One region of the Stenotrophomonas sp. Steno-Z4 genome, then DNA from elsewhere that is predicted to be linked to it. Evidence: predicted binding sites of a transcription regulator. Region 1 holds the regulator's gene; each other region holds the start of a gene.
The links. The regulator HrcA, encoded in region 1, represses chaperone genes, less so after heat shock. The targets are predictions, from matches to a motif close to TTNGCACTCNNNNNNNNNGAGTGCNAA.

Region 1 (4,235 bases):
GCTTCTCACCGTCGACGTTGGCGATTTCGATGATCGACACGTCGAAGGTGCCGCCGCCCAGGTCGTACACCACGATCTTGCGGTCCTTGCCGTCACCCTTGTCCAGGCCATAGGCCAGGGCAGCAGCGGTCGGCTCGTTGATGATGCGCTTGACTTCCAGGCCCGCGATGCGGCCGGCGTCCTTGGTCGCCTGGCGCTGGCTGTCGTTGAAGTAGGCCGGCACGGTGATCACGGCCTCGGTGACGGTCTCACCCAGGAACGCTTCGGCGGTCTTCTTCATCTTCTCCAGCACGCGGGCGGAGATTTCCTGCGGCGCCATCTTCTTGGCATCGCTGGTCTGCACCCAGGCATCGCCGTTGTCGTGGGCCAGGATGCCGTAGGGCACGTGCGCGATGTCCTTCTGGACTTCAGCGTCGGTGAACTTGCGGCCGATCAGGCGCTTCACGGCGTAGAAGGTGTTCTTCGGGTTGGTGACGGCCTGGCGCTTGGCCGAGGCGCCGACCAGCACTTCGCCATCCTTGGTGTAGGCGACGATGGACGGCGTGGTGCGGTCGCCTTCCGCGTTTTCGATGACGCGGGCCTTGCCGCCGTCCATGATCGCCACACACGAGTTGGTGGTGCCGAGGTCGATACCAATGATCTTGCCCATGAGGGAGACTCCTGAAAATTTGGGGAACATCCGGCAGCTGCCGGGTTATGAATGGGATGTGTGGGGCGCTGCTGACACTTTCAACCCATCCATCGAACGCTGTGTCCGATGGCGGCCAAACGCGTTCAGGTCAGTCCCGGGCGACCACGACCAGGGCCGGCCGCAGCAGGCGATCGTTGAGCAGATAGCCCTTCTGGAACACCTGGACCACGCTGCCCGGCGCCGCGCCGGGGGCGTCGACCTGGCTGATGGCCTGGTGGTGTTCGGGGTTGAAGGTCTGGCCGGTGGGGTCCAGCAGGGTCAGGCCGTTGTCGGCCGCGACCTTGAGCAGCTGCTTGTAGGTCAGCTCCAGGCCTTCGCGCAGCGGGCTCGGTTCGGCGCCGGCGGCATTGAGCCCGGCGTCCAGGCTGTCGAACACCGGCAGCAGTTCGCCCAGCAGCTTTTCGTTGGCGAAGCGGCGCGCCTGTTCAACGTCGCGGGCCACGCGCTTGCGCTGGTTGTCCAGGTCGGCGCGCTCACGCAGCGACTCGGACCGGAGCAGCGCCACTTCGTTGTGCAGGGCATCGAGCTGCTGCTGCAGGGTATCGCCCGTGGCGGCGTCGCCGACCGGGGTCTGGGATGCGATATCAGGCTGATCTTGGTTCATTTCCGGATCCTTGGCGGTGACTCTCCGCCTCCACCCACCCCAATGTGGGCGGCCGGACCCGATTCAAGAGCTGGGGGCGTGTTTAGGTGCGATCCCGGGACAATCCGCCGCCGGCCGGGGCATCCAGGGCCGCACCGAGCACCTGGGCGGTGGCCTCCACCAGCGGAATCATGCGGTCGTAGGCCATCCGCTTGGGCCCGATCACCCCCAGCACGCCCAGCACCTGGCCGCCGGCCGAGTACGGGGCGGTCACCAGCGAGACGTTCTCCAGCGGCATCACCCCGGTTTCCTCGCCGATGAAGATGCGCACGCCCGGGGCCTGGATGGTGCGCTCAAGCAGCTGCAGGATCTCGCGCTTGCTGGCGAACAGGTCGAACAGCTCGCGCAGGCGGTCCAGGTCGGACAGGTCCTGCACCCCCATCAGCCGTGTCTGCCCGGCCAGCACCATGTCGTCGGCCGGCGGCGCCATCGCCTGCTCGGCCAGCTCCACGCTGTGCGCCAGCAGCTGCTCCATTTCCGTGCGCGCCTGGCGCAGCTCCACCAGCAGGGTGGCGCGGATCTCGGCCAGCGGGCGGCCGGCGCAATGGGCATTGAGGTAGTTGGCCACCTTCTCCAGTTCGGCCGGCTCCCAGCTGCGCTTGGGCTCGATCACCCGGTTCTGCACCTCGTTGTCGGCGAACACGAGGATGGCCAGCACCCGGCGCGCATCCAACGCCACGAAATCAATGTGGCGGAACGCGAACTGTTCGCGCCGCGGCGCGCCGACCACGCCGACGAAATGGCTCATCGCCGACAGCAGCTCCGAGGCACTGCCGAGCAGCGCCTGGGTGCCCGCCCCGGTGGACAGCTCGCTGCGCAGGCGGCTCAGCTCGCTTTCGCCGGGCGGCTGCATCTTGACCAGACTGTCGACGAACACCCGGTAGCCATGCGCGGTGGGCACCCGCCCGGCCGAGACGTGCGCCGAGCTGAGCAGGCCCAGGTCTTCCAGGTCACCCAGGATGTTGCGGATGGTGGCCGGGCTGACATCCAACCCGGCCAGCCGCGCCAGCGTCTGCGAGCCGACCGGCTCGCCGTGCTGGATGTGGCGCGCGATCAGCGTCCGCAGCAGATGGCGGGCGCGCGGCGCAAGATGGGGCGCGGAAGGGTGCATGGAATCAACCTGTGAGACGCGACGTTGGATAATGGCAGGAACACTGCCTGCCCCACCCATGCTAGCGTTGCGCGGCTCAAGAACCCAATACCATGCTCAGACATCTATCGATCAAGGATTTTGCCGTTGTCCGCGCCACCGAACTGGAATTCGGCGCAGGCATGACCGTGGTTTCCGGCGAGACGGGCGCAGGCAAGTCGCTGATGGTTGACGCCTTGGGCTTCCTGTCCGGGCTGCGCGCCGACAGCGGCGTGGTCCGCCACGGCGCGGCGCGCGCGGAGCTGTCGGCCGAGTTCGCGACGGGCGAACACGCCCCGGCCCGGCAATGGCTGCGCGACAACGAACTGGATGACGAGGAGCAGTGTCAGTTGCGCCGGATCATCCGTGCCGACGGCGGCTCGCGCGCCTGGATCAACGGCCGCCCGGTGACCCTGTCCCAGCTCACCGAGCTGGCCGGCATGCTGGTGGAAATCCACGGCCAGCACGAACAGCAGGCGCTGCTGGCACGGCCCTCGCAGCTGGCGCTGCTGGACGCCTACGCCCGCAACGAGGCCGAGCGCGTCCAGGTGCGCCAGGCCGCTGGCCGTTGGCAGGCCCTGGTCGACGAAGCCGAGTCGCTGTCGCGACAGGGCGATGTCAGCGACCGCATCGGCTTCCTGGAACACCAGCTGGGCGAACTGCAGCGCGAAGACCTGGAGCCCGCCTCGATCGCCGCCCTGGGCAGCAGCCACCGCCGCCAGGCCCACGCCGGGGCGCTGGTCAGCGCCTGCGACGTGGCCGCCGCCCGGCTCAATGGCGACGATGAGGTGTCCGTGCTGCAGCTGCTGCAGCAGACCCGGCATGACCTGGCCCGCGTGGCCGAACACGACACCCGCCTGGGCGAGGTGGACGCGCTGCTGGACAGCGCGGTCATCCAGCTGCACGAAGCGCTGGCCCTGCTCGACCGGGTCCACGACGACCTCGACGCCGATCCGGAGCAGTTCGAGGACATCGAACGCCGCCTCGGCCGTCTGCACGACCTGGCGCGCAAGCACCGCGTGCCGATGGAAGGCCTCGCCGATCACCGCGATGCGATGGAAGCCGAAGTCGAGCAGCTGCGCGGTGCCGATACCCGCCTGCAGGCGCTGGCCGGCGAGATCGACCGCGCGGCCGCCCAATGGCAGGCCGTGGCGGCCACGCTCAGTGCCAGCCGCGCCACCGCGGCCAAGGCGCTGTCGGAGACCACCACCACGCTGATCGGCGAGCTGGGCATGGGCGGGGGCCAGTTCCTGATCGAGATCGAACCGCACGCGGCCGCCAGGCCGGACCCGAACGGCGCCGAGCGCGTTGAATTCCTGGTGGCCGCCAACGCCGGCCAGCCGCCGCGCGCCCTGCGCAAGGTGGCCTCGGGCGGCGAACTCTCACGCATCTCGCTGGCCATTGAAGTGGCCGCACTGGGCCTGGATGCGGTGCCGACCATGGTGTTCGACGAAGTCGATTCCGGCATCGGCGGCGCGGTGGCCGATATCGTCGGCCAGAAGCTGCGCGCGCTCGGCGAGAAACGGCAGGTGTTGTGCGTTACCCACCTGCCGCAGGTCGCCTCCAAGGGCCACGCCCATTACCGGGTCAGCAAGGCACCGGTGGAAGGCATGACCCAGAGCGCGGTGGAGAAGCTGGATGCCAAGGCCCGCGAGGAAGAGCTGGCGCGCATGCTTGGCGGCGTGGAAGTCAGCAAGGAAGCCCGCGCGGCCGCGCGCAAACTCCTGCAGGAGACCTGACGGCGTACCCACCAACGGTGGGTACCTGCCGAT
Region 2 (4,235 bases), on a different contig from region 1:
GGTGGCGGTAGAGGTAGTAGCCCGGCGCGATCTTCCAGCTCACCTCGATACGGTCGCGGTCGCGCGCCTGCGCGCTCAGCCCGAAGGCTTCATCCACCGGCAGCAGGTCTTTCTCGCTGACGGCCAGTGCCGGCAGGGACACCACGAACAGCGCGCACAGCGCCGCAACACGACGAAACAGCGTCATCAATCAGTTTCCTCTCGGGTCTGGGCCCGAATCCAATCCAGGTACGCCGGCAGGCCGGCGCGGGTTTCGACCGCGATGCACTCGGGGAGTTCATACGGGTGCAGCACCTGCACGCGCGCGATGGCCGCATCCAGGCGGCTGCCGGTGGTCTTGATCAGCAGTTGGACCTCAGCGTCCTCGGTCACCTCACCGTGCCAGCGGTAGGTCGAGTGCGCCCCGTCCAGCCGGGTCACGCAGGCGGCCAGGCGGTCTTCCACCAGCGCATGCGCCAGCCGCGTGGCGGTGGCCGCATCGGGGCAGGTGGTCAGGAGGATGAATACGGGATCGGGGGTCGACATGACCGCCGAGTATAGAGATCGCGGCCTGGCGATGCCGGCCGGTTCCGCCTGGGAACCGGCCGGAGAATCGAATCCCGGTGGCACCGGCGGGTGGCCGGGGCACCGTATTGTCCTGGTGCCGGCCCCTGGCCGGCAACTCGGGATGCCTCAGTTCGCCAACTCGCAGGTCGCCGGCTTGGCCGACGTGAACAGGGCAGGCGTGCCCCATTCCGGGTGGTCGATGAACGGGTTGCGGTTGCCCTGGAAGCTGTAGATCACTTCATTACGGGCTTTTTCTGCGGCATCCGGCGGGTCGGACAGGTGCCAGTCGATCAGGGTCGAGAGCAGGCCCATGTAGGCCGGCGAGGCCGAGGTCTTCACGATCCTGCTGCGGTCGTCGGTCAGCTCCAGGTCCGGTTCGGACTGGCCGGTGGCTGCGTCCTTGCCGCCCTCATAACGGATCGCCATGTACATCACCGCACGCGCCATGTCGCCCTTGCGGTGGCCCCACACCTCGAAGGTGCCGGCATTCCCGTCCGGGGTGCGCACCCAGTTGGAATTGCCCGGATAGCCGCCACTGCCGCCGCCGGTGCCGTTGTTGGCCTCGGTGGCGCGCTCGCCGCAGTTGCTGTCGCACTTGGCGAACGGCTTGTTGCCGCGGTCCGCGTTCCACTGCGCATCGGTCAGGTACAGCATGTGGGTATCGGTATAGGGCGCGTAGGGCAGTCCCTTGTCGCCGGTGGTGCTGGCAAAGCCCAGTGAATTGGGCCAGGTGTGCTCGCGGTTGTAGGTCAACCCGCTGCCGGTGCCGGCCCGGTCGGTGACCTTGGCGTAGCTGCGGTTGCGGTACGCGTCCAGGATGCGGCCGCTGTTGTTGGGATCCTCGTCGGCGATTTCCAGGATGGTCCACGTGCTGGTGCCCGTGCCGCTGTACGGGTACGAGGTGTGGCCCTTGATGGTGGCGTGCAGCGAGCAGCGCAGCTGGCTGGGGCTGGAGGTGTTGACCTTCGAGTAGTAGCTGCCCGGATCCGGGTCCGGACCGGGATCGGTACCGCCGGCGGCCACGGTGAACGCGATGCGCGTGTCGGCCGCCGGTCGTGCGCCCTGGGCGTCCTTGATGCGCGCGGCACGGATGTCGAAGCGGCAGGCTTCACCGGCCACCAGCGCGGTGTTGGTCGACAGGGTGAAGCGGGTACCGCTGCTGGCGTGGGTGAGCGGCACCGTGCCGGACTGGCCGCAGCTCAGGGTGAACGCACCGGCGCTGACGGTGACGCTTTCACTGAAGGTCACGGCCAGGTCGGCAGCGGCCGGGAAGCTGGTTGCGCCCTGTTCCGGGGTGGTGGTGCTCACCGACGGCGGGGTGTTGGGCCCGGTGCCGCCGCCGCCGCTGAAGGTCTGGCCGGTGTTGCAGGCACCGAAGGTCTGCGCCGCCGATCCGGCCCAGGTGAAGTGGGTGTACTGGCTGCCGCTGCCGGTGAGCTGCAGGGACGTGCCCGGGGCGGTGCTGTTGCTCTCGCTGACCGGGATGTTCTGGCTGGTCAGCCCGGCGGCCGGGCCGCCGGAGGCGGTGATGGTGCCTTCGTAGCTGATGAACTGGATGACCTTGCCGCTGGCATCCACCAGCGCGATGCCGTCGTTGGCGCCGTTCTGCAGGCCGTTGGTGGGGTAGGTGACGGTGGCGATGCTGGCCTTGCCGCAGCCGGCGGCGGTACCGGCCGGCACGGCGTTGTTGGCATAGACCGTGGCCGCCGACGGAGTGCTGCCGTTGTACAGGTACAGCCGGTAGGTACTGAGGTCCTCCCCGCCGGTGGCGACCACCTCGATGGCTTCGCCGACATCCCCGGCCGGGGTGCTGTCGTCGTAATGCAGTTCATTGATGAATACGTCCGCCTGGGCGGAACCAGCGGCCAGCGCCAACAGGCACCCCAGGGACAGCGGTGTGAGCAACCTCATCTACGTCTCCTTGTGATTGGGTTTTGCCGACCGAATCTAGCTAATCCATATGACACAACTATCGATTTGTCGGCTTCGGCACTCCGCAGTGGGACGTGCGTCAAGAAAATGGCGGTCTGGGGGAATTCGTCGGCACCCCCTTGAAAGGGCTCGGGACAGCACCATCTCTGCCCTGTCCCGCACTGGCGGGTTTTTTCACGAGCGGTGCTGGCAGTCACCTGGGGTGAGTGCTAAGATCGCCGGACTTTTTCAAACCAATCAACAACTTAAGAGGCACGCATGAACATCAAGCCGCTTCACGACCGCGTTGTGGTCAAGCCGATCGAAGCCGACGAAGTCTCCGCCGGCGGCATCGTCATCCCCGACTCGGCCAAGGAAAAGTCGACCAAGGGTGAAGTCGTGGCCGTGGGCCCGGGCAAGCCGCTGGACAACGGCAGCGTGCGCGCGCCGTCGCTGAAGGTTGGCGACAAGGTGATCTACGGCCAGTACGCCGGCAGCACCTACAAGAGCGAAGGCGTGGAATACAAGGTCCTGCGCGAAGACGACATCCTCGCCGTCATCGGCTGAGTTTGCGCCGCCGGGCTCGCCCCGCCGCTTCTTCTTTTTTCAGATCAACGCAGCCGGGCATCGCCCGGCGCCACATAAAAGGTAATCGCAATGGCTGCCAAGGAAATTCGTTTCGGTGAAGACGCCCGCGCCCGCATGGTGCGCGGCGTCAACGTTCTCGCCAATGCCGTCAAGGCCACCCTGGGCCCGAAGGGCCGCAACGTCGTGCTCGAAAAGAGCTTCGGCGCCCCGACCATCACCAAGGACGGCGTGTCCGTCGCCAAGGAAATCGAACTGGCTGACAAGTTCGAGAACATGGGCGCGCAGATGGTGAAGGAAGTCGCCTCGCGTACCAACGATGACGCCGGCGACGGCACCACCACCGCCACCGTGCTCGCCCAGGCCCTGATCCGCGAAGGCGCCAAGGCCGTGGCTGCCGGCATGAACCCGATGGACCTCAAGCGCGGTATCGACAAGGCCGTCGTCGCCGCCGTCGCCGAGCTGAAGAACATCTCCAAGCCCACCGCCGACGACAAGGCGATTGCCCAGGTCGGTACGATCTCGGCCAACTCGGACGAGTCGATCGGCAACATCATCGCCGAAGCGATGCGTGAAGTCGGCAAGGAAGGCGTGATCACCGTTGAAGAAGGCTCGGGCCTGGAAAACGAGCTGGACGTGGTCAAGGGCATGCAGTTCGACCGCGGCTACCTGTCCCCGTACTTCATCAACAACCAGCAGGCGCAGACCGCCGACCTGGATGATCCGTACATCCTGCTGCACGACAAGAAGATCTCCAACGTGCGTGACCTGCTGCCGGTGCTGGAAGGCGTCGCCAAGGCCGGCAAGCCGCTGCTGATCGTGGCCGAAGAAGTCGAAGGCGAAGCGCTGGCGACCCTGGTGGTCAACACCATCCGCGGCATCGTCAAGGTCGTGGCCGTCAAGGCACCGGGCTTCGGCGATCGTCGCAAGGCGATGCTGGAAGACATGGCCACCCTGACCGGCGGCACCGTGATCTCCGAAGAAATCGGCCTGTCGCTGGAGAAGGCGACCATCGCCGACCTCGGCCGCGCCAAGAAGGTGCAGGTTTCCAAGGAAAACACCACCATCGTCGACGGCCAGGGCGACCAGGACGCGGTGCAGGCACGCGTGGCCCGCATCAAGACCCAGATCGAAGACACCTCGTCCGATTACGACCGTGAGAAGCTGCAGGAACGCGTGGCCAAGCTGGCCGG
Region 3 (4,235 bases), on a different contig from region 1:
GCCCCACCGCTGCGGCGGCGCAGCTGGAAGGCAGCAAGGCCTACGCCAAGGACTTCCTGGCCCGTCACAACATTCCCACCGCGTTCTATGCCGTGCATACCGAGGTGGATGCTGCGCTGGCCTACGTCCGCGACAAGGGCGCACCGATCGTGGTCAAGGCCGATGGCCTGGCCGCGGGCAAGGGCGTGATCGTGGCGATGACCCTGCAGGAGGCCGAAGACGCGGTGCGCGACATGCTGTCGGGCAATGCGTTCGGCGATGCCGGCGCGCGCGTGGTGATCGAGGAATTCCTCGATGGCGAAGAAGCCAGCTTCATCTCGATGGTCGATGGCACCACGGCACTGCCGATGGCCACCTCGCAGGACCACAAGCGCGTGGGCGATGGCGATACGGGTCCAAACACCGGCGGCATGGGCGCGTATTCGCCTGCACCGGTGGTTACCGAGGAGGTGCACGCACGGGTGATGCGCGAGGTGGTGAACCCCACCGTGCAGGGCATGATCGCCGACGGCATCCCGTTCACCGGCTTCCTCTATGCCGGGCTGATGATCGATGCCAGTGGCGCGCCGAAGGTGATTGAATTCAACGTGCGCTTCGGCGACCCGGAAACCCAGCCGGTAATGCTTCGCCTGCAGTCGGACCTGGTGGAACTGGTGGAGGCGGCGATCGATGCACGCCTGCATGAAGTGGAAGCGCGGTGGGACCCGCGTCCGTCGCTGGGCGTGGTGATGGCGGCGGCGCCGTATCCGGAAACGCCGATCACCGGTGATGTGATCCACGGGCTGGACCAGGTGCCGTCTACGGCCAAGGTGTTCCACGCCGGCACCACGCTGGACGCGCAGGGCCAGGTGCTCAGCGCTGGCGGCCGCGTGTTGTGCGTGGCCGCGCTGGGCGACAGCGTGGGCGATGCGCAGGCCAATGCGTATGCGGGCGTGGCGAAGGTGACGTGGAAAAACGAATTCCACCGCAATGACATTGGCTGGCGGGCTATCGCGCGCGAGAGGGCGTAAGAGCAGCCGACTAACAGTCGGCTCTACCCTCGGTAGGTGCCCACTGTTGGTGGGCACGTCCTTGGCGCAACAAAAAAGCCCGGCGATGCCGGGCTTTTGTTTGATGCGTTGGATGCCGCGTTACGCGGTGAACAGCGCCTTCATCTTCTTCAGCGCGTTCGCTTCGACCTGGCGGATGCGTTCGGCGGACACACCGTATTCATCGGCCAGCTCCTGCAGGGTGACCTTGCTGTCGGCGTCCAGCCAGCGACGACGGATGATGTCGCGTGAGCGGGCGTCGAGCTCGGCCAGGCCTTCGCGCAGCAGCTGCAGCTGGTTGTCTTCGCTGTCGGCACGCTCGTAGGCCATCGACGGATCTTCATCGTTGGCGACCAGGAACGCAGCCGGCGACGGCGGCGCATGCTCGTTATCGTCATCGCTGGGCGCATCGAAACCGATGTCGCGACCCGAGAGGCGCGATTCCATTTCCAGCACTTCGCGTTCGGACACGTTGAGGTCCTTGGCGACAGCGGTGACTTCCGCCGCGTTCAACCAGCCCAGGCGGGTCTTGGACTTGCGCAGGTTGAAGAACAGCTTGCGCTGCGCCTTCGTCGTGGCGACCTTGACGATGCGCCAGTTCTTCAGGATGAACTCGTGCATTTCGGCACGGATCCAGTGCACCGCGAAGGACACCAGGCGGACGCCCATGTCCGGGTCGAAGCGCTTCACGGCCTTCATCAGGCCGATGTTGCCTTCCTGGATCAGGTCGCCCAGCTGCAGGCCGTAGCCGTTATAGCCACGGGCCACGTGCACCACGAAGCGCAGGTGGGAATGGACCAGCTCGCGCGCGGCGTCCAGGTCCTGCTCGTCGCGGAAGCGGCGGGCCAGGTCCTGCTCGTCATCGACCGTCAACACCGGGATCTGGTGCACGGCGCCGATGTAGGCGTCCAGCGAACCGAGCGCACTGGGAATCGGAAGATTGTTTGCCACAAGGGCAGTAGACATGTTCTGGCTCATAGGGGTCATCTTATCAGTCCTGTATTTGGACTGCTGACAGTTCAAAAAGTTCCAGCGTTCCGCAGGTGAAACGCTGACGCAGATCAGGCCCCTAACGTACCGCGAAATGGTGACAGTTGCGAGTGGCCGCCCTTCGGCGCAATTCCAATATAAATCAATATGATACAGTCCAAAATGTCACCACCACGTCGTTTTGGGCAGGACAATCCCACAAAGATCGGCCCATTCAGGATGAAAACGTTGCCAGGCATTCAGCCGAAGCGCCCGAGTGACATGAACGGCAGCCAGAATCCTGGCTCCGGACAGTGCCCAGCCAGGCATGGCCTGGCTCTACGCCCCCCGCCCCCACACCCGGCAAGTCCACCGAAGCCGACCCCGAAGCCGCAATGCCCGGTAGTGCCACCCCATGGGTGGCAGGCCAGACAATGCCGAAGCCTAGTAATACCCGGACAAATTCAGGAAGAACCCCTTCGCTTCATACCGCAACTCGGTCAGGTCATCACTGAACTCGGTGAAGTTGTACCCCGCACCAATCTTGAAGTTCTGCCCCACCTGGCGGTCCACGCCCACCAGCCAGCCCTTCTTGTCGCCGCCCTCGCGCACGTCCAGCCAGCGGTACTCGCCCATCGCCTCCCACTGCGCGAACAACCGGTAGCGCAACTGCAAGGCGGAGAAGTTGACCCGGCTGTCCAGCCACGCGCCCTCGCCGCGCCCGGTGCGGTAATCGCCCCAGCGGCCGGCCAGCTTCCCGGCCAGCTCCCAACGGTCGCTGAGCTGCATCACTCCTTCAAACGAGACGATCTGCGATTTCTGGTCGTACACGTTGCCGCCTTCCTGGCCCAGCGACGCCACGTCGTAAAGATACGTGTACTTGCCGAAGGCCGCCCAGCGCGTGTTGTCGTGCGGACGCCAGGCAAAGCCCAGGTTGGACTCCACCAGCTTGGCATCGGCCAGCGGATTGCGCTTGTCATCCGTGTCGGCGTAGTTGGCGCGCAGCGCGATGCGCCAGTCCTCGTTGACCTTGTACAGCAGCCGGTTGGTGGTCACCCACTGCCGACGATCTTCAGCGCCTTCGTCGCGGCGGTATTCGAGCTTGCTCGTCCACTGCGTATCGGCATCGGTGCGGCCACCGCTGACGCTGTAGGCGCGGCGATCGACGCGCCCGGTCGTCGCGTCCAGTTCGCCGTCCATCACGCTGAAGCCCAGCGTCCAGCCCTGCGCGGGGTAGAAGTCCATGCCGAAGGTATGCACCAGCCCGGCGCTGTCGTCGCGGCGGTCCTTCAGGTACTGGCTTTCGTTGAACACGTTGACCTGGTTGCTCAGGCGCCAGCGCTGGCCCAGCGTCCAGCCCGACTGCAGCCCGGTGTCGTAGAGCGGGTCGGTGGTGGTGCGGTCGGTGCTGTAGCTGTAGTTGCCATAGAAGCTGTGCTCGGGCGTCATCCAGTATTCGCCTTCGAGCTTGGCGCCATCGCCGCGGCTGCCGCTGCTCACTTCCGCGCCCAAGCTGGAGCGGTCGCCGAACAGGTAGCGCGCGCCCAGCGTGGCCAGGTCGTTCTTCTCGTAGGCGCCGCTGTCGTCATCCACGGTCAGCTGCCCTACCCCGTACAGCTCCCACTTGGCACCGAAGCGCTGCCGGTAACTCAGCGCCGCCAGGGTGCCGTCCACGTCGGTACCGGCGTTCTCTTCGCGCACCCGGCGCAGCTCGGCCCCGAGCTGGCCGTCGTTGCCCAGCCGCCAATCCATCGTGAGCTGCGACTGCTCCACCGCCACCTCACCGCGCTCGGCGCGGCTGTGCCGGCCATACAGGCTCAGGTTGTCGGTGAAGTAGCCCAGGAACTCGGCACCGTATTCCTCCAGCGCCAGCCCACTGTCCATGCGCGAGACCGAGAAGCCGGCGTCCACGTCGCGCCACCAGGCGCCCATGCTCCAATCCTGCTTGGTCCACCCCAGCTCGCGCAGGTTGGCGCGCGCTTCCACCGCGCGGGCGTCGCCCTTGCGGTCGCCGCTGACCGGATTGCGCTGGATGAAGCTCAGGCCGCCGTTGTCGGAGTAGAAGATCGGCGCGGCAGTAGCCTCGGTGCGGGTCTGTTCCAGTTTCAGGTAAGTGCCGCGCCCAGCCTGAAGGGTAAGGTCGGCGCCCATCAGGCTGTAGTCGTCGCCACTGCGGTTCTCGTCGACGTAGGTGCCGCCCACCGCCACGTGGTCGCCGAACCACTGCTTGCCGCGCAG

Region 2: a site for HrcA is predicted at 2,665-2,691, ahead of AC06E7_RS04650 (co-chaperone GroES). Genes of this name have one in related genera too.
Region 3: a site for HrcA is predicted at 2,017-2,043, ahead of rpoH (RNA polymerase sigma factor RpoH). Genes of this name have one in related genera too.

What each region holds. Positions count from the first base shown of each region.
Region 1 is NZ_JBWJPC010000006.1:256,458-260,692, reverse strand. It holds gene dnaK (molecular chaperone DnaK) at 1-649, opposite strand, end outside; gene grpE (nucleotide exchange factor GrpE) at 780-1,295, opposite strand; gene hrcA (heat-inducible transcriptional repressor HrcA) at 1,378-2,445, opposite strand; gene recN (DNA repair protein RecN) at 2,538-4,202, shown strand.
Region 2 is NZ_JBWJPC010000001.1:1,035,482-1,039,716, reverse strand. It holds gene AC06E7_RS04665 (protein-disulfide reductase DsbD domain-containing protein) at 1-187, opposite strand, end outside; gene cutA (divalent-cation tolerance protein CutA) at 187-525, opposite strand; gene AC06E7_RS04655 (endonuclease) at 673-2,457, opposite strand; gene AC06E7_RS04650 (co-chaperone GroES) at 2,737-3,024, shown strand; gene groL (chaperonin GroEL) at 3,115-4,235, shown strand, end outside.
Region 3 is NZ_JBWJPC010000001.1:1,086,104-1,090,338, forward strand. It holds gene purD (phosphoribosylamine--glycine ligase) at 1-1,010, shown strand, start outside; gene rpoH (RNA polymerase sigma factor RpoH) at 1,131-2,006, opposite strand; gene AC06E7_RS04890 (hypothetical protein) at 2,442-4,235, opposite strand, start outside.